DNA from 4 places in the Xanthomonas sp. F14 genome. Region 1 is predicted to be linked to each of the others. Evidence: predicted binding sites of a transcription regulator. Region 1 holds the regulator's gene; each other region holds the start of a gene.
What was found. The regulator FliA, encoded in region 1, starts transcription of late flagellar genes. The targets are predictions, from matches to a motif close to TAAAGTTTNNCNNNCNNNGGCCGATAA.
Positions count from the first base shown of each region.

Region 1 (5,089 bases):
TCGCATGAAAATCAAACGCTTCGTTGCCCCGGACATGCGCACCGCATTCCGCATGGTGCGTGAAGAACACGGCCCGGACGCAGTGATCCTGTCCAATCGCCGCACCGCCGAAGGCATCGAGATCGTCGCTGCCAGCAACTACGACGAAGAACTCGTGCAGCGCGCTCTGGAAACCGCGCGCTCCGAGACGCCGGCCGTTGCCGCCGCGCCGATCCCGTCGGCAGCTGCCCCGCAGGCACCGGCCCCGCAAGCAGCCGCCGCACCGGTCCACGCACCGCTGAAGCCGGCCGCCGATGCCGGCACGAGCCAGCGCCAGCGCGTTGCCAGTGCCGCCGAAGACATGATCGCCGCGATGGCGCTGCGCCAGCCGGTCAACGTGCCGCGCCAGCCGCAGGTGCCCGCACCGGTGCGTAGCGCCGCCGTCCCCTCGCCCGCCGCCCAGGCCCTGGCGCACGCCGTCGCGGTGACCGCCGCACCGCGCCAGGAACACGCGCTGTCGGCCGTGCCGGAACAGCTGTTCGCCGATTTCCTGACCACCGCGCCGGTGCAGCGCGCCGCCGTGCAGGCCGCCCCGGTGCAGGCGGCGACCCCGATCATGGCCGCCGCCGCTGCGCCTGCGCAGGCCGGCTACGACCAGGACGAGGACGCGCTGGACGACGACGCCGACTTCGACCTGGACGCGCTGCCGCAGATCCTGCCGCCGGCCGCGTTGCCGCCGCTGGTGGTCGCCCCGCCGGCGCTGGCCGCGGTGCCGGTCGCCGCCGCCCCGGCGCCGCAGAACGATGAAGAACTCAAGCAGTTGCGTGGCGAGCTGGCGCTGATGCGGCAGATGATCGAGCGCGAAATGAACCGCCTGACCGACGAGCGCCTGCGTGGCTCGCCGGTGCGCGCGCAGGCCCTGGAACTGATGGACGACTACGGCTTCGACGCCGGCCTGATCCGCGACGTGGCACTGCAGATCCCGGCCGATACCGAATTGCACCGCGGCCGCGGGCTGATGCTGGGCCTGCTGTCCAAGCGCCTGCCGGTGGCCCCGGTCGACCCGCTGGAACGCGGCGGCGTGATCGCCCTGGTCGGCCCGACCGGCGCCGGCAAGACCACCACCATCGCCAAGCTTGCCCAGCGCTTCGCCGCCCAGCACGCCCCGCGCGACGTGGCCCTGGTCACCACCGACACCCAGCGCGTCGGCGGCCGCGAGCAGCTGCACAGCTACGGCCGTCAGCTCGGCATCGCCGTGCACGAGGCCGACAGCGCCGAGAGCCTGCTGGAACTGCTCGAACGCCTGCGCGACTACAAGCTGGTGCTGATCGACACCGCCGGCATGGGCCAGCGCGACCGCGCCCTGGCCGCCCAGCTGAACTGGCTGCGCGCCGCGCACCAGGTCACCTCGCTGCTGGTGCTGCCTGCCAACGCGCACTTTTCCGACCTCGACGAGGTCGTGCGCCGCTTTGCCCACGCCAAGCCCCAGGGCGTGGTGCTGACCAAACTTGACGAGACCGGCCGCTTCGGTAGTGCGCTGTCGGTCGTCGTCGATCACCAAATGCCCATCACCTGGGTGACTGACGGACAGCGGGTCCCCGACGACCTGCACCGCGCCAATGCCGCCAGTCTCGTTCTTCGCCTTGAAGATTTGCGGCGCGCTGCCGATAAGCCCTGTACTCCGGAGCACAACCATGCAGTCGCGTGAATACGCCAAGCTGACCAACGCCTTCCCCCTGTCGGCGACCCGTCCCGAGCCCCTGGGCCCGGTGCGCACCATTGCCGTGACCGGTGGCAAGGGCGGCGTGGGTAAAACCAACATCTCCGCCAACCTGGCCGTGGCGCTGGCCGACATGGGCAAGCGCACGCTGCTGCTGGACGCCGACCTGGGCCTGGCCAACCTGGACGTGGTGCTGGGCCTGTCGCCCAAGTACACCCTGGCCGACCTGATCGCCGGCCGCTGCACGCTGGATGAAGTGATCATCGAAGGCCCCGGCGGCGTGCTGGTGGTCCCGGCCGCCTCCGGTCGCCGCCACATGGCCGAACTGGCCCCGGCCCAGCACATTGGCCTGGTCAACGTGTTCTCCGAGCTGGAGCGCGACCTGGACGTGATGGTCATCGACACCGCCGCCGGCATCACCGACAGCGTGCTGACCTTCTGCCAGGCCGCCCAGGACACCGTGGTGGTGGTCTGCGACGAGCCGGCCTCGATCACCGACGCCTACGCGCTGATCAAGGTGCTCTCGCGCGAACGCGGCGTGGACCGCCTGCAGATCATCGCCAACATGGTGCGCGACCCCAACGAGGGCCGCCTGCTGTACGACAAGCTGTCGCGGGTCTGCGAAAAATTCCTCGGCGACGTGTCGCTGAACTACCTCGGCCACGTGCCGCAGGACGACTGGTTGCGCCTGTCGGTGCAGCGCCAGCAGCCGGTCATCAAGGCCTACCCCGCCAGTCCGTCGGCGCAGGCCATTGCAGAAATCGCTCGCCGTACCTCGCGCTGGCAGGCCCCCACCGTGCCGCGCGGCAATGTCGAGTTCTTCGTCGAACGCATCATCCAACGGGGAGTGGCCGCATGAGCACCGCTACCGCAACCACGGCCAGCGCGCAGTACCGCGCCGTGCAGCGCAACAACGCCAACGACATCGTCACCCAGCACGCCGACCTGGTGCGCCGTATTGCCCACCATCTGGCCGCGCGCCTGCCGGCGAGCGTGGAAGTGGACGATCTGATCCAGGCCGGCATGATCGGCCTGATCGAAGCCTCGCGCAGTTACGACTCCGAACAGGGCGCCTCGTTCGAGACCTATGCCTCGATCCGCATCCGCGGCTCGATGATCGACGAAATCCGGCGTGGCGACTGGGTGCCGCGCTCGGTGCACCGCCGCGCACGCGACGCTGCCGCCGCCGTGCGCAAGATCGAACAGCACACCGGCCGCGCCGCCGCCGCCACCGAAGTGGCCGCCGCGATGGAGATGCCGCTGCCCGACTACCTGCGTCTGATGGAAGATGCCGCCCGCGGCCAGGTGCTGAGCCTGGAGTCGCGGATCGAGGATCACGGCGAGCTGGACACCACCGCCAAGGGCGGCCCCAATCCGCAGCAGATGATGGAGCGTGGCGAATTCGGCCGCGAGCTGGGCAAGGCCATCGGCCAATTGCCCGAGCGCGAGCAGCTGGTGCTGTCGCTGTACTACGAACAGGAATTGAACCTGAAAGAAATCGGCGCCGTGCTCGGTGTCAGCGAATCGCGCGTCTGCCAGATCCATGGCCAGGCGGTGGTGCGTCTGCGCGGCCGCCTCAAGGTCTTCGAACTGGCCGATGCCGGTGTCGAAATTGACGAATGATTTTTTCGCGCATTTTTTAGTGTTAGGAGCTTGATGTGAACAAGAACATGCGGATTTTGATCGTGGACGACTTCTCGACGATGCGACGTATCGTCAAGAATCTGTTGGGCGATCTGGGCTTCACCAATACCGCAGAGGCCGAAGACGGCAACAGCGCATTGGCGGCGTTGCGGGCCGGCCCGTTCGATTTCGTGGTCACCGACTGGAACATGCCCGGCATGACCGGCATCGACCTGCTGCGCAACATCCGCGCCGACGCCAAGCTCAAGCACCTGCCGGTGATGATGGTGACCGCCGAAGCCAAGCGCGAGCAGATCATCGAAGCGGCCCAGTGCGGCGTGAACGGCTACATCATCAAGCCGTTCACCGCACAGACGCTGGAAGAGAAGCTGGGCAAGGTGTTCGAACGTCTGGCGGCGACCGCCTGATGAACGCCACCGTGGAAGCCGATGCCGAACGTGCCGCCCTGATCGAGCGCCTGCAGCACGCGCTCGATGCACTGGAAAGCGGTGACCAGGTCGCCTGGCGGCGCGAGGTGGACCACCTCGCCGCGCTGCGCACGCGCCCGATGATGCAGAGCCTGAGCCGGCTCGCGCGCGAACTCGGGCAGGCGCTGGGCGAGCTGCCCACCGTGCCCGAGGAAGCCGGCGAACTGGACGATGCCTGCTCGCGCCTGGACCACGTGGTGGAAATGACCGAGAAGGCCAGCCATCGCACGCTGGACCTGGTCGAGGAATGCCGCGAGCTGGCCAACCAGCTGCGCGACGGTGGCCTGAACCAGGACCAGGGCGCGCTGATGGACAAGATGCGCCATAACCTGACCGAGCTGTCGCTGGCGCAGAGCTACCAGGACCTGAGCGGCCAGATCATCCGTCGCGTGGCCGGCATCGTGCGGCGCGTGCACGAGGGCTTCGGTGCACTCGGCCTGCCGCCGAAGAATCCCGAGCCGAAGAAAGACGACGGCGGTCTTGCCGGTCCTGCAGTCAAGGGCCTGGACCGTCACGCGGTGTCGCAGGACGACGCCGACGACCTGCTGTCCGGATTGGGGCTGTAACCATGAGTGCTGTTCCAGACGATATTGCTGCCGATTTCATTGTCGAGGCCCAGGAGATCCTGGATCGCCTCGGCGAACAGCTGGTGTCGCTGGAACAGGCACCGGACGAAGCCGACCAGCTCAACGCGGTGTTCCGCGGCTTCCACACGCTCAAGGGCGGCGCCGGCTTCCTGGCGATCAAGCCGATGGTGGAGCTCTGCCACGCCGCCGAGGAAACCCTGGGCATGGCGCGCTCCGGCCAGGCGGTGCTGCAGGCGCATCACTTCGATGCCGCGCAGCAGTCGCTGGATTATCTGCAGGCCATGCTGGATGCGATGGGCTCGGGCGAAACCGTGCCGCACGCGCCGGCCTCGCTGATTGCGCAGTTCGATGCCAAGAGCGGCCCGCCGGCGGTCAAGGCCGCGCCCAAGGCCGCTGCCGCAGCACCTGCACACGATGACGCACATGGCGCTGCTGCGCCTGGCGCCAAGGCCGCGCCCAAGGCGGCGGCCAAGGCCGCCGACGCCGAGCAGACCGTGCGCGTGGACACCAAGCGCCTGGATGCCATCGTCAACCTGATCGGCGAACTGGTGCTGTCGCGCAACCGTCTCAAGACCCTGCGCACCCGCCTGCGCGACGAAGAACTCGACCGCGCGGTCAGCACCCTGGACATCGCCACCGCGCGCCTGCAGACCGCGGTGATGCGCACCCGCATGCAACCGGTCAGCAAGGTG
Region 1 covers NZ_JACHOM010000001.1:1,092,602-1,097,690, reverse strand. The annotation lists gene flhF (flagellar biosynthesis protein FlhF) at 5-1,687, shown strand; gene GGR73_RS04785 (MinD/ParA family protein) at 1,674-2,558, shown strand; gene GGR73_RS04780 (RNA polymerase sigma factor FliA) at 2,555-3,322, shown strand; gene cheY (chemotaxis response regulator CheY) at 3,358-3,750, shown strand; gene GGR73_RS04770 (protein phosphatase CheZ) at 3,750-4,376, shown strand; gene GGR73_RS04765 (chemotaxis protein CheA) at 4,379-5,089, shown strand, end outside.

Region 2 (5,089 bases), on a different contig from region 1:
TGGGACTGCCGCCGGCATGGAAGATCACCGGCTGGCCCTGCTCGGAGGGTGGTATGTACAGCGGTCCGCGGGAGCCGACGAACTTGCCTTGCAGGTTGATCGGCGCAATTTGCCTGGCGTCGGCAAACCGGCCAGAGGCCTGGTCGTGCAGCCAGGCATCCTTCCCCCAACTGCCCCACAACGCCTGCACCAGTTGCACGAACTCGTGCGCACGTGCGTAACGATCCGCGCTGGGCGGAATTTTTCGCCCGTAGTTCGCGGCGACATCCTCGCCACTGGAGGTCACCGCATTCCAGCCGGCACGCCCGTGGCTCATGATGTCCAGCGCCTTGAATTGCCGCGCAAGATTGAACGGCTCGTTGAACGTCGTGGAGCCGGTGGCCACCAGACCGATACGCTCGGTGCCGCGCGCAACGGCAGCCAGGGTCATCATCACGTCCAGGTTGAAGTGAGGCGCTTCGTTGTCGATATCGGCCACCGCGCTCGGACCGTCAGGCAGGAAGATGAACTGGAATTTCCCACGCTCGGCGGCCTGCGCCTGACGCACGCGGGCATCGAAGCTGGTGTAGTTGGTCGGATCCACCCACGGCATGCGCCAGGCTCCCGGCTGAGACCCGTAGCCATTGCCCAGGTGCAGGCCAATGATCATCGTCTTGGAGTGGCTCATGCGTTCCTCGATCTGCAGTGGTGGTGCGTGCGTCCGGCGGTGGCAACCGGCGGAGACGGCGACGGCCGATCGCCGCCCGCAGTCTCGAAACCTCCCGGTTCAGAGTGCCCAGCAAAAAGGAGACACGCTCCGTTTGTGTCGGGAAATATATGGAGATACACTCCGGATATCAAGAGCCAGACTAACCGACCCATGTCCTCCGACGTTCAGCCACGCCCTCCCCGCGCCGATGCCCAACGCAACAGGACCCATATTCTCGAGGTCGCCGGCAACGCCTTTGCCGAGGAAGGCATCGACGTGTCGATGGACAGCATTGCCAAGCGCGCAGGCGTTGGCCCGGGGACCTTGTACCGGCACTTCCCCAGCCGCGACGCCCTGCTGGCAGCGCTACTGGAAACGCATTACGCCAACCTCGAGCAAGCACGCATGGCCATCAGGGCAGAAGAGCACGACCCGGGGCGTGCGCTGCAACGATGGATCGAGGCGTTGGGAAACTGGATGAATGCCTACGAAGGTCTTCCGGAGCCGCTACGGGCCGCATGGTCCCAGCCAAGTTCGGTGTTGATGCCGACCTGCCAATCCGTGGTCGAGGCCTCAGGCGTGTTTCTGCAGGCTGCACAACGCTCTGGTCAGGCGAGGGCATCGTTGACTGGCCGCGACATCTTTCTTGCCGCGCTTGCGATCGCCTGGGCAGGAGCTGCCAGCGGTGACGCGGACAGCGACGCGCGGCAGGCGCTGCAGGACGTGCTGCGCTCGGGCTGGGCGCTTCCTGCGTGAAAGGCACTTCCCTCGCCCCGCAAACCATCCCGCTCTCTACACAGAAGAACGCATCATGAAGCTAGGCATTATCGGCACCGGCCATATCGGCAAGACGTTGGTGAAAAAGTTGAGTTCGCTCGGCCATGAGGTCAAGGTTGCCAACTCGCGTGGGCCAGAGACGATTGACCTGCAACTGCTGTCCTCGGGCGCTCGCGCGGTGACTGCGCAAGAGTGTGTGGTCGATGTCGATGCCATCATCCTTTCGATCCCGTTGAACAGGATTCCGGAGTTCAAGCCGCTGCTGGCGCAGGTTTCAAGTGATGTCGTACTGATCGATACGTCCAACTACTACCCCGCGCGTGATAGCAAGATTGACGCGATTGAAGCGGGCCAGGTCGAGAGCCTGTGGGTGGCTGAGCAATTGGGTCGCCCGATCGCCAAGGCATGGAATGCGATCGGGTCTGGTTCGCTTGCCGAGAAAGGCCAGCCGGCCACTGCGCCCGGCCGTATCGCCATCCCCGTGGCGGCTGATCGCGACAACGATCGCGAGGTCGCGATGGCATTGGTGAATGACACCGGCTTCGACGCGTTTTATTCGGGCCAGCTGGCTGATTCCTGGCGCCAGCAGCCAGGAGCGCCTGCGTATTGCACCGATCTGACCAGGAGCGAGATGGGCGATGCACTTGCCAGCGCCGACCGCAGCCGACTGGCGAAACGTCGCGACCTTGCCGTGGCGGTCATGCAGGAAAGGCTGGGCGACTCCGCAACCAATCCCGATGCAGGCTTCGGCGCCCGGATCAGTAGAGCCATCTACATGTAGCCAGGCAGGTCGGCAACATCGCCATGTAGTCAGCGCGTTTTAAAACGCAGGCAGGTGTTGCCGAGCCTGAGGATGGCAAGACGGCGGCACGGCGAACAGCGGTTTGTGCCAGGCGTGCAGCCGCCCGTCCTGACTTGCGTCAGGAGCACCCCGACAGCTCGGGCGTTTTCTGAAGGGTGCGATGATAATTTAGTGACAGACATTCCAGTTTTGGACAAGGACGCCGTTATTGGGGAACCGGTGCCAGGCTCGCTAACAGCGTGGAAATCGATGCCTCCACTGATCTCTTCTGGGACGTCCATGATCGCCTTTCTTCAACGCTTCAACGTCGGCCACCGCCTGGCCGTTGCATTCGGAATCCTGATTCTTCTCTCAGGCCTGCTGGTGGCCACCGGCCTGAGCACGATGGCGAACGCACGCGCGCAGCTGGACTTCATCGTTCTCGACCGCACCGCCAAGATCCAGATCGGCAACGGCATGCTGGATGCCAACTCCTCGCTGCTGATCGCACTGGGCACGTATGCCATGGCGACAAGCGAGGAGCTCAACACCGAAGCGCTCAACACCATCAACGCCCAGCGCCAGCGCTACCAGGAGCTGCGCACCAGGCTGGATACGCTGTCCAGCTCGGAGGAAGGGCGGAAGATCCGTAACGAGATGGACGAGCGTCGGGCGACTTCCGTGAAGTTCAACGACGAAGTCATGGCACTGGCCGCCAAGAACGAGAACGCGCAGGCCCAGGACATCCTCAGCGAACAGGCGCGGCCTGCCACGCTCGCCTGGCAGGACAAGATCCGCGAGCTCGTCACCCGGCAGGAAGGACAGAGCAGACAGGCCTACGCAGAAGCAGTCCGGTCGATGGATCGCGGCAAGCTCCTGCTCATCCTCGGCGGTGCCGCGGTCGTGCTGGTCAGCAGCCTGCTAGCCTGGCTCATCACCCGCAGCCTGACCCAGCCGCTGGCACGCGCCACCAACGCAGCCGAGGCGATCGCCAATGGTCAGCTCGGCAACAACGTGCAGACACAGGCCAAGGACGAGACCGGCCGCTTGCTGCGCGCCATGCAGGGCATGCAGACACAGCTGCAGGCCCTTTTGACTGCACAGGGCGACATGGCCAAGCGCCACGACGAAGGCCAGACCAGCTTCCGCATGGATGCCCAGGCCTTCCCGGGCGACTACGGCCGCATGGCCGAGGACACCAATGCGCTTGTGGCCTCCCACCTGGCCGTGCAGTCCAACCTTGCACGGATCATGGGCCGCTATGCCATCGGCGACCTGAGCGAGAGCATGGAGCGCCTGCCCGGTGAGAAGGCCGTGCTGACGCAGACCATGGACGAGGTCAAGGCCAACCTGTCCGCAATGAACATCGAGATCAAGCAGCTGGCGCAGGCTGCCGCGGACGGTGACTTCACCGCGCGCGGCGATGCCGAGCGTTTCCAGTACGATTTCCGCATCATGGTGGAGAGCTTGAACCTGCTCATGGCCACCGCGGACAGCAACCTGCAATCGCTGTCTTCGCTGCTGCAGTCCATCGCCGCAGGCGACCTGACCGCACGCATGACCGGCGAGTTCAGGGGTGTGTTCGCGCAGATGCGCGATGACGCCAACACCACCGCCGCGCAGCTTGCCGAAATCGTTGGCCGCATCCAGCAGTCGGCCGTGTCGATCAATTCGGCGGCCAGCGAGATTGCCGCCGGCAACCAGGACCTGTCGCAGCGCACCGAACAACAGGCGGCCAACCTGGAGGAAACCGCTGCCTCGATGGAAGAACTCACCTCCACCGTGCGCCAGAACGCCGAGCACGCACGTCAAGCCAACCAACTGGCGATCGGCGCGGCAGGCGTGGCGTCCCAGGGCGGCGAGATCGTGAGCAAGGTGGTGGGCACCATGGCCGGTATCGAGGCCTCGTCCAAGAAGATTGCCGACATCATCAGCGTCATCGACGGAATCTCGTTCCAGACCAATATCCTGGCCTTGAATGCCGCCGTGGAAGCGGCACGTGCCGGCGAACAGGGGCGCGGATTTGCCGTGGTTGCTTCGGAAGTGCGCACGCTGGCCCAACGCTCCACCGCTGCGGCGAAGGAGATCAAGAGCCTGATCGACGATTCGGTCGAGCGGGTCGCCGAAGGCTCGACCTTGGTGCATACCGCAGGCGCCACGATGGCCGAGATCGTAGCCAGCGTGCAGCGCGTGACCGACATCATGGGCGAGATTTCCGCGGCGTCGCAGGAGCAGTCGGCCGGTATCGAGCAGGTCAACATCACGGTCACGCAGATGGACGAAACGACGCAGCAGAACGCAGCCCTGGTCGAGGAAGCGACGGCTGCAGCACGTGCGATGGAAGAGCAAGCGACGCAGCTGACCGAGGCGGTGGCGGTCTTCAAGATCGACGGACAGAAAGCTGTTCCGGTCGGCGCAGCTGCTGCCACATCAGCCATTGCGAACTCCGGCAGCAGGAAAACGGCAGCGCCCCTGAAGACACCTGCAAAGGTTGTTCCGCACCGGGCACCACGCAAACTCGAGTCAGTCACCGGCGCAACAGACGGCGCAGGCTGGCAGGAATTCTGACCAAGCCGCGGTGGGCCCGGATTTCCGGGCCCACCCGCGTTCTGCTCTTACGCATCATTGCGCAGCACGTGATCCGCGTGGGCGGTCGTACCGACCGCCCGGGCAAAGGTCATCATCGGACTTCAGACGCAAACGGTGCTCGAGGTCATGAACATCGACCAACGTCACCGCACGTCACCTTACTCCATCAACTCGAAGCTCGCCGTCAGTCCTGCAGCTTCAGCCGATGGCGCCACCCACACAGCGAATACATCCGGCTCCACGATCGGTTCCAA
Region 2 covers NZ_JACHOM010000003.1:552,505-557,593, forward strand. The annotation lists gene GGR73_RS13750 (NtaA/DmoA family FMN-dependent monooxygenase) at 1-667, opposite strand, end outside; gene GGR73_RS13755 (TetR/AcrR family transcriptional regulator) at 860-1,444, shown strand; gene GGR73_RS13760 (NADPH-dependent F420 reductase) at 1,374-2,246, shown strand; gene GGR73_RS13765 (methyl-accepting chemotaxis protein) at 2,547-4,814, shown strand; partial or broken gene GGR73_RS13770 (fibronectin type III-like domain-contianing protein) at 4,994-5,089, opposite strand, start outside.
Region 2: a site for FliA is predicted at 2,450-2,476, ahead of GGR73_RS13765 (methyl-accepting chemotaxis protein). Genes of this name have one in related genera too.

Region 3 (5,089 bases), on a different contig from region 1:
GCTGACTTCCCAGTTGGGCGTCGGGAACACGGTGAACGCATATTGCGGCACCAGCGACCAGTAGCCGGCGCCCTGATTGAGGTCGCGATCGCGGTCGAACTTGCCGATCGGCGCGATCGCATCGATTTCGAAACGCTGCGAAAACACCGGCCTGCCATTGCGGATCACCGGCAGCATCTGCAGGTACGGGCCGAAGGTCAGGTCACCCACGCCGGCGCCGTTGTCGCGCAAGCTGGCAATGCTGTTGCGCCCGAACGAGGCATCCAGATTGATCAGCGGCAGCAGCGTGTTGATGCCCACTGCGCCGCCGAAGAGCGTGTACGGGGTGACATAGGCGACCTGGGTCAGCAGCAGGGTCGAATCGATGCGTGGGCGGTCGAACACCGGCACGTCGTTGCCGCGCGAATCCTTGATCGCGTCCAGTGAGCTCTGACGCAGATAGGTGACCACCGCCCAGCCGGGCGTGGTGCGGGTGAAACCGTCCAGATAGCTGGTGCCGCCGGTATTGATGCCGTTGGTCAGCGTCGTACTCTGCGGCAGGTTCTGTGCGCCGGCCGTGCCGGCAGCAAGCAGCGACAGCATGCCAAGCGCTGCGCGGCGCAGTGCCGACGCGCGGGAAGACAACCCAGACAGGACCGATCGATAGCTCACTGCGAACATCTCCAGCATTGGGAGGAACAGCGGGAACTGCGGCGGGACAACGGTCAGGCAGGCGCGATCGACACGCCGGCAACGGCGCGTGCGCAGGTCAACAGGAAAGCTAGCCGTGCGCCTGCACGGCAGCGGCGGATTACAGGGTGTCCAGGCGGTCCAGCCGGTCGAGTGCGCGCAGCAACGGCGCCTCGCTGCTGCCCAGCACCACGCTGAGCTGCTGCTCCATGCGCAGCACTTCGGCCTCGGCAGCGCTCAGCAGGGTCACGCCGGCGCTGGTCAGCGACAGATGCTGCATGCGTCGGTCCTGGCGTCCACGCACCTGCCGCAGCAGGCGGCGCTTGACCAGGCGTGCCACCACGATCGCCAGGTTGGGCGCCGACACGTGCAGCACGTCGCCGATCTGGCGCTGGTTGATGCCCGGGTTGCCGTCCACCAGCATCAGCAGCGAGAAGTCGACCGGCTTGAGGTCGAACGCAGCCACGCAGTCCTGAAACATCCGCCGCACCAGCAACTCGGTGCGGGTGATGCGGTAGCCCAGCAGCCGCAGCAGGCGTGCCTGATCCACCGTGGTGACGGCATCCGGCAGCGGTACGGCAGTGGCAGTGACGGACATGACGGTTCTCGCAGCGAAGACGACAGGCGGACCGGTGCGCGCAACGCTCACCGCCCGCAACGCCGATCCGCGGCGTGAGCTGCATTGTAGACGCGCGCAGGCATGCCGATGTGGGCGTGGCCGCCAGCCACGTGGCACCGCCGTGCAGGCAGGCCGCCACAGGCTGGTGCCAGTCCAGCGCCAGCACGTGGCAGCCGCATGCGGCAGCACGCAGGTATGGGAAGCGACGGTCATCCAGGCACGGCTGCGACATGGGATCCGGGGTCGGCAAGTGATTGCGTTCCGGAATAGTTATGGATCATAACTACATTGCCAAGCTGCAGCGCAGCATGGTCGCGCTCGCCAGGTTGACTACGCGGGTCAATGGGCCTGGCGGGCGTGGTGGCAACGCCTGTGACAGGCACGCCGGGCACAGGTGCGCGCGGCATGCCGGGCCTGGCAGCGGTGGTAGCAATCACGACGGCAAGGCTGCCGCCGTCGCCAGACGACGCCTGCGGACCCAGCCCACTCGCCCAGCGCATCTCCGCGCCAGGTAGGCCGCGTGCATGCGTGCGGCCTGCGGCCTGCGGGTTACGGGGTTACGGATTACGGCAGCCAGAGCTTCTCGAGATCGCGGAAGCCCCAGTCCGAGGGGCTTTCCATCTGCGCGATGCGGTCCTGGCAGTCCGGGCGCGACAGGTCGATGTCCTGCACCAGCACATGGCTGCGCAGCTTGGCCGAATAGAACACGCGCACCTTGGGCTTGAGCAGCGCATCGGGGGTCTGCTCGATCACCACCGCCAGTTTCTGCGACTCCAGCCGCACCAACGAGCCGACCGGATAAATCCCCAGCCGGCGCACGAAGGCCTGGAACACCACCGGGTCGAAGTGCCCCTGCCACGACGCCATGCGCTTGAGCGATTCGGCCGGATCCCAGCCGCGTTTGTAGGGGCGGTCCGAGCTGATGGCATCGTACACATCGCACACCGCGCCCATCCGCGACATCAGCGCGATGTTCTCGCCCGCCAAGCGGTTCGGGTAGCCGCTGCCGTCCATCTTCTCGTGGTGGTGCAACGCGATCTCCAGCACCACCGCGTTCTGCACCCCGCCGGCCACCAGCAGGCGATGACCGTCCAGCGGGTGCTGGCGCATGATCGCCATCTCTTCGTCGGTGAGCTTGCCGGGCTTGTTGAGGATGTCCAGCGGCGTCACCGCCTTGCCCATGTCGTGCAGCAGGCCGCCCATGGCCGCCTCGACGACCTGCCCTTCGGGCAGACCGAGCTGGCGCGCCAGCCCGCTCATCAGGCCGGCCACCGCCATCGAATGCAGATAGGTGTAGTCGTCCGCGGTCTTGAGCCTTGCCACGCTGATCAAGGCCTGCGGATGCCGCAGGACCGAATCGTTGATGGCTTCCACCAGCGGCATCGCCGCCTCGGTGTCGACGGTGCGGCCAAGCCGCACATCGCGGAACATCGCCTCGACCGTATCGCGGCCGTCTTCGAAGATCTTGCGTGCGCGCACCACTTCGGACTCGATGCCGACCTGCGCGGTGACGCTATTGGTCCGCGCGGTGCGCGTGGCGGTGGCCGGCTCCGGGGGTTCCGGTGCCGGCGGCGGCGGTTGCTCCGGCTCAGGCTGCGGATCGGGCGCGTCCGGCGCCGCCGTTTCCAGGTCCAGGCCACGCGCGGTATCGATCACCAGTTGCTCGATCCGGCTGCCATGGATCTTCTCCACGTCGTCCGAATCGACCAGGAACGAGGTCTTCCAGAACGGGTGGTGCACCCACGCGCCCAGCAGCTTGTAGACATACATGCCGGGGCGGAGTTGGTCTGAATCGATGGTTCTGAGCATGCCGGCGCTGATCTGCAAATGGTCCGCGGAAGAGCCCGCCACGACGATGGAGGGTCTGTCGGGTTATCGGCAGTGCGCAGGATTTCTTTGGTCCGGTAGAACTCGCTCGCGCCGCGCGGCGACCGCCGGCTGAGCAGTTCAGCGCGCCGGCAGGCGCATGCCCAGCACGGCGATGGCCGCGAGCAGCAGCGGCACGCTGCAGGCCAGGTACAGGGCCGCCGGCGACCAGCCCGCATCCACCAGCACGCCCACGCACAGCGGCGAGGCGATCGCACCGAAGCGGCCCACCCCGATCGCCCAGCCCATGCCGGTGGAACGCACCGCCGCCGTGAAGACCACCGGCGCCACCGCATACAGCCCGGCGATGGCGGCAAACAGCGCCGCGCCGCTCAGCACCGCAATGACGAACGCCCAACCCAGCACCGTGCTGTACCAGCCAAAGGCCAGCAGCGCCAGCGCCGACAGCCCCAGCACACCGGCGGTCAGCCACGACAGCCGCGCACGCGCGGCCAGCGCGCTGAAGATCGCACCGCCGGCGATCCCGCCCAGATTCAACAACACGCCACCGGTCACGCCCTGCTCTGCCGACAAGCCGGCCACGACCAGCAGCTTCGGAGTCCAGCTGAGCACGAAATAGAACGCAAACATCAGCAGAAAGAACGCCAGCGCGATCAACAGCGACTGCCGCCGCAATGCCGGCACGAACAAGGCCGCATAGCCCCGCGCCCGACCGGAGCCATGCGGCGGCGGTGACGGCAGTACCGCCTGCGGCGGCATGCCCATACGCGCAAGCACTGCGTTGAAGCGTGCGCCTGCGTTGGGTGGGCGACGCGCGATCAGAAATTCCAACGACTCGGGCAAAAACGCCAGCACCAAGGGCACACACAGCAGCGACCCGAGCGCGCCGAGCACGAACACCGCGTGCCAGGACCAGTGCTGCAACAGCAGTGCTGCGATCGCGCCGCCCAGCGTCGCGCCGATCGGATAACCGGTGGCCTGCAGCGCCAGTGCCGTGCTGCGCCACTGGGCGGTGGAATATTCGGCAGCGATGACCGCAACGCAGGCCAGCATGCCGCCGATGCCGATCCCGGTAAATGCACGCAACGCGCCGAGTTGCCACACCCCGGTGGCCAGCGCCGAGGCGCCCATGCCCACGGTCAAAATCGCCAGGCATGCCAGGATCGTCGCGCGCCGCCCGATGCGGTCGGCCAGCGGCGCCAACAGCAACGATCCCACCGCCATGCCGACCAGGCCGGCACTGAACAAGGCCCCGAGCAGCTTGCCCGACAACTGCCACTGCGCCGACACATGCGGGGCGGTGAAGGCCATCGCCATCACATCGAAGCCATCGAGCATGGTCAGCAACACGCACACCGCCACCGCCCTCCACTGAAACCGCGTCATGCGTTGCAGTACGAAGGGTGCAGGTGTTGAGGTACGTTGTAGCATCGGAGTTTCCTGCGGGAAGACGAGCGTGTGTATTGCAGACAGGGACGCATGGTGGCCTTGCATCGACATGAATCTATCCGCCGCCACGATGACGGCGACCACCAGGAAACCAACTTCGCGCTGCGCGACAACGACCAGCGCGACTTCACGCACGCTAGGTCCATCGCAGACATCGTTCAATCCGGATTACCACAGTGCTGTGCGTTTATCGGACGCCACGGGCAAGCGCTTCGCCTGGGCACCCGCGCGTTCGGCAATCCGGCGAATGCGTGCCTTGTCACACGCTCCTACTGCAAGCGCGATCAGTGACCTACGACAGCTCCTGCAATGCCGCATAGAAAAGCTGGGGCATGCCAGGCGCCGTGCCGATCTCTCTGTCCGACCAAGCAACCATGCATGCGGCAGCCGATGCCATGGTGACGCAGCGCATGCAACGCTGAAGGCCAATCCCATGCTTCCTCACACCGCTGTGCAGTGGCCGTGCACTGGCTGTGCCCTGCGGGCGCGTCATTGCACAACCAAGAAAAAACCTATTGCCTGACA
Region 3 covers NZ_JACHOM010000004.1:525,394-530,482, reverse strand. The annotation lists gene GGR73_RS16395 (SphA family protein) at 1-669, opposite strand, end outside; gene GGR73_RS16390 (MarR family winged helix-turn-helix transcriptional regulator) at 791-1,267, opposite strand; gene GGR73_RS16385 (HD-GYP domain-containing protein) at 1,853-3,097, opposite strand; gene GGR73_RS16380 (MFS transporter) at 3,236-4,546, opposite strand; gene GGR73_RS16375 (hypothetical protein) at 4,595-4,855, shown strand.
Region 3: a site for FliA is predicted at 3,161-3,187, ahead of GGR73_RS16385 (HD-GYP domain-containing protein). Genes of this name have one in related genera too.

Region 4 (5,089 bases), 300 kb from region 1:
GAATAGCACGGGTTGGCGAACTCCACCCGATGCTGCGGACCGCTCAGAAACGCCATGAACATCGGCGCCTGCTCGAACAACCGGATCAGCCGCTCGTGCTCATCGGCAAGCCGGTTTTGCGCCACCTTGCGGTCGGTGACTTCGTTGGTGACGCAGAACGCGCCGCCCACACGCCCATCGTCCAGATAGATCGGCGAGAACGAAAATGTCCACCAGGTGTCTTCCGGCGTGCCGTAGCGGTTCATGCCGATCGGCACTTCCTCGAAGCGCGAGGCGCGCCCCGCGAACGCGGCCTCGATCGGCGCACGTACCGCCTCCCAGGCATCGGCCCACAATTCCCGCAGCGGCGCACCCAGCGCATGCGGCTGCCGCGGCCCAAGGATCGGCGTGTAGGCATCGTTGTAGAAGAAGGTCAGCGCATCGCCCCACACCACATACATGCTTTCCGGCGAGCTGAGCATCAGGCTGACCGCATTGCGCAGCGGCGACGGCCACTGCGTGGTCGGCCCCAGCGGTGTTGCGGCCCAGTCGTAGGCGCGCACGGCCTGCGCCATGGCGCTGTCGCCATACGGAAACGGCGCGCTCACGTGGTGCCCAGGCGCGCTGCCGCCCAGCGGCAGTCGTCATGCGGACAATACGCAACGCGGTGCGCGGACGGCTTACCAATCACCCAAACAAGCATCTTTGACGAACCATTGAAGAAGAACCAGGATCAAACGCCGCGCAGCGCCGGCAGGCAGGAACGGAACGGGCCGAGATGCCGGCCGCACCTGCCAGAGCCATCCGGCGTTGCCGGTGGCGCCCTGCAGGGCGTGCAGCGCCCGCCTACGTTACAACACTCAGGTGACGATGCCTGCCGACTGCGCGCCGGGCCCACCATGGCGCGCTGCCGCGGCAGCCGGCATGGATGTCTCGACGCGGCGCGCAGGCAATGCCCCGTGGTGCGCGTGCCCGGATAAAATCGCGAGATGGCCCAACGGCGTGGCACGATGACGCAAATGCAGGATCGCGATGCACTCATTCACCCGCTGGCTGCGGTGGCCCCGGGGTATCTGGCCAACCATGCTGCACGGGTCTTCAACCGTCTGGTGGATGCGCAACTGCGCCCGCATGGCATGTCGCTGGCACTGCTCGGGCCGATCATGCTGCTGTCCTGGAAAGGGCCGATGCTGCAACGCGACCTGGTGATCGACTCGGCGGTGAAGCAGCCGGCAATGGTGGCCCTGCTGGACAAGCTGGAGGGCCTGCAGCTGATCGAGCGCGCCCCGGCGCCGCAGGACCGCCGCGCCGCAGTGGTCTCGCTCACGTCGCGCGGGCGCAAGATCGCCGAGATCGGCGGCAAGATACTGATCGATCTCAATGCCGATGCGCTGAAGGACTTCTCCCCCGAGGAGGCGCAACAGACTGTCGCGTTCATGCAGCGCCTGATCGCCAACCTGGAGCAGCGCGACCAGGGCATGTAATATCACTTCTGATATTTCTTCTTTCGGGTGATCTGTCATGCCGCGTCGCATCCTCATCACCGGCGCAAGCGTCGCCGGCAACACCGTGGCCTGGGCGCTCGCCCGGCAGGGATTCGACGTCAGCGTCGTCGAGCAGGCCGCGCAGTTTCGCGATGGCGGCCAGAACATCGACGTGCGCGGGGTCGGCCGCGAGGTCCTGCAGCGCATGGGCCTGGAGCAGGCCGCACTCGATCACGGCACCGGTGAGGAAGGCACTGCCTGGGTCGACGACCACGGCCATGCGGTGGCGACCTTCAAGACCGACGACATCGATGGCGATGGCCCGACCGCAGAGCTGGAAATCCTGCGCGGCGACCTCGCCCGCCTGCTCTACGACGCCGCCCGCCAGACGGCCGAGTACCGGTTCGGCGACCGCATCGCCAGCATCGACGACGACGGCGAGGCTGCCACCGTCCGCTTCCAGAGCGGACGCAGCGACCACTTCGATGCCGTCATCGTCGCCGAAGGCGTCGGCTCGGCCACACGCGAGCTGGTGTTTCCCGGCGAGAACGACCCGCGCTGGATGGATCTGACCATTGCCTACTTCACCATCGCACGCACCGCCGACGACGACCGCCTGTGGCGTTGGTATCACACCACCGGCGGGCGCAGCATCTCGTTGCGCCCGGACCAGCACGACACCACACGCGCGATGCTGTCGCTGCAGAAAGCCCCCGAGGGCGAGCAGGACTGGGACGTGGCGACCCAGAAGGCCTATCTGCGCGAACGCTTCACCGACGCCGGCTGGCAGGCTGCGCGGGTACTGGACGGCATGGACACCACCGACGATTTCTACTTCGATGCCTTGCGGCAGGTGCGCATGCCGCGCTGGCACGCCGGCCGCGTCGTGCTGACCGGCGACGCCGCCTGGTGCGCAACCCCGCTGGCCGGCATCGGCGCCACTCTTGCGGTCACCGGCGGCTACGTGCTGGCCAACGAGATCGCACGCGCCGCAACGCTGGAACACGCCTTCGCCGCCTACGCCGACGCCATGCGGCCGATGGTGGAACAGGGCCAGGGCGTGCCGAAGATCGGCCCGCGCCTGATGAATCCGCACAGCCGGCTCGGCATCCAGTTGCTGCACGGCGCACTGAAATTCGCCAGCCAACCCAGCATCCAGAACATTGCCGCCAAGCTGATGACGCCGTCGATGAAGGCGCCGGATCTGTCGCGCTATGACTGAGGCCGCCTGGATGGCCGTGCTGCGGTGGCGGCACGATGCATGCTGATCGACGCCTGCCATCGGCCGCAGCACCGGCGCCGCGGCCGTCTCCACGCCTCGGTCACTTGCCGCGCCTGAATCCGCTTCTGCCCCGGCGCTGACCGGTACCAAAGCGCTGCGCTGCAGCCGCGACCGCTGGCTTGCGTTCTGATCGCCATGGCTGACGGCATTGCGAAGCCAACCGTGGATGAATCCTGCCACCGCCGGCGGTTTCATTTCCGCTGACGCAGGCCGCTAACGAACAGGTCGAGACATCCTTCGTGCAGCGGCGACGCTGCCGACCCCATCGGTGTCCCGGGCGCATCGCCTCCCAGCTGTTGCTGGGATTCTCCCCCGCTCTTCCGCTCGCCGGATCACCGATCAAACTCCCTATGTCCCTGCTTTCGAATCTGCGCATCGGTCAGCGCCTGGCCCTCGGCTTCCTCGCGATCATTGTGCTGATGGTGATCCTCACCGTCGTCGGCATCCAGCGCGTGCGCAGCATCGACCAGCAGCTCACCGCCATCAACGAAGTGAACAGCGTCAAGCAACGCTATGCGATCAATTTCCGCGGCAGCGTGCACGACCGCGCGATCGCCCTGCGCGATGTCGTGCTGCTGGACGACCCAGTAGAGCGGCACACGGCAGAACAATCGATCGACAAGCTCGCCGCGGACTACGCCCGCTCCGCCAAGCCACTGGACGACATGATCGCGGCCTCCACGGACGCGGAAGAAAAGGCCATCCTCCAGCGGATCAAGGCCATCGAGCAGCGCACCATGCCGTTGATCGCGCAGGTGCGCGCGTTCCGCGATGGCGCCGACAAGCCGCATGCCGAACAACGCCTGCTGCAGCAGGCGCGCCCCGCCTTCGTCGCCTGGCTGGCCAGCATCAACGCCTTCATCGACCTGCAGGAAGCCAAGAACCGCGCGGCCGCCAAGGACGCGGTGACCACCGCGCGCGGCTTTGCAATGCTGATGGTGGTCTCCACCGTCATCGCCTTGCTGCTGGGCGCCACCATTGCGTGGTTGCTGACCCGCAGCGTGGTGCTGCCCTTGCGCCAATCGCTGCGGTTAGCCGAGCGCATCAACGACGGCGACCTGCGCAGCCAGGACCTGCCCACCAGCAAGGACGAATCCGGCCAGTTGCTGCGCGCCATGCAACAGATGCAGCGCCGCCTGCAGGATGTGATCTCCGCCCAACGCAACATGGCGGCCCGCCACGATGCCGGCGAGATCAGCTACCGCACCGACGCCCAGCAGTTCCCCGGCGAATACGGGCACATGGTGCAGGACACCAACGCCCTGGTACATGCGCACGTGCAGACCCAGCTGCGCATGACCGAGGTCATGGGCAGCTATGCCATCGGCGACCTGGCTCCCGAAATCGAGCAATACCCCGGCGAGAAAGCCGCCATCACCGCCACCATGCAGCAGGTCAAGCAGAACCTGCGCGCCATCAACGCGCAGATCCAGCAGCTCACCCAGGCTGCCTGCGCCGGCAACTTCGCGCTGCGCGGCCAGCCGGAAAAGTTCGAACACGACTTCCGCCTGATGGTCGAAAACCTCAACACCATGATGGCCACCTCCGACACCAACCTGGCCAGGTTTTCCGACCTGCTGCGGTGCATCGCCGATGGCGACCTGACCGTGCGCATGACCGGCAACTTCCACGGCGTGTTCGCCTCCATGCGCGACGATGCCAACAGCACCGTGCATCGCCTGACCGACATCGTCACGCATATCCAGACCACCTCCAACAGCATCGGTTTTGCCGCCGAAGACATCGCCAGTGGCAACCAGGAACTGTCCCGCCGCAGCGAACAACAGGCCGCCAGCCTGGAAGAAACCGCAGCATCGATGGAAGAGCTGACCTCCACCGTCAAGCAGAATGCCGAGCACGCCGGCCGTGCCAATCAGCTCGCGCTGGGCGCCGCCGCCATTGCCTCGGAAGGACGCGACGTGGTTGGCCAGGTCATCGAACAGATGTCCGGCATCGAAGCCTCGTCCAGGCGCATCGCCGACATCATCTCGGTCATCGACGGCATCGCCTTCCAGACCAATATCCTCGCGCTCAATGCCGCCGTCGAGGCCGCACGCGCCGGTGAACAAGGCCGCGGTTTTGCCGTGGTGGCCTCGGAAGTGCGCACCCTCTCGCACCGCTCATCGGACGCCGCCAAGGAGATCAAACGCCTAATCGACGACTCCGTGCAGCGCGTCGCCGACGGTGCAACGCTGGTGCACAAGGCCGGCACCACCATGGGCGAGGTCGTCACCAGCGTCCAGCATGTCACCGACATCATGGGCCACATCTCCGCCGCCTCGCAGGAACAGGCCGGCGGCATCGAACAGGTCAACCTGACCATCGCCCAGATGGACGAAACCAC
Region 4 covers NZ_JACHOM010000001.1:792,029-797,117, reverse strand. The annotation lists gene GGR73_RS03535 (PAS domain-containing protein) at 1-554, opposite strand, end outside; gene GGR73_RS03530 (MarR family winged helix-turn-helix transcriptional regulator) at 999-1,463, shown strand; gene GGR73_RS03525 (FAD-dependent monooxygenase) at 1,501-2,685, shown strand; gene GGR73_RS03520 (methyl-accepting chemotaxis protein) at 3,096-5,089, shown strand, end outside.
Region 4: a site for FliA is predicted at 2,936-2,962, ahead of GGR73_RS03520 (methyl-accepting chemotaxis protein). Genes of this name have one in related genera too.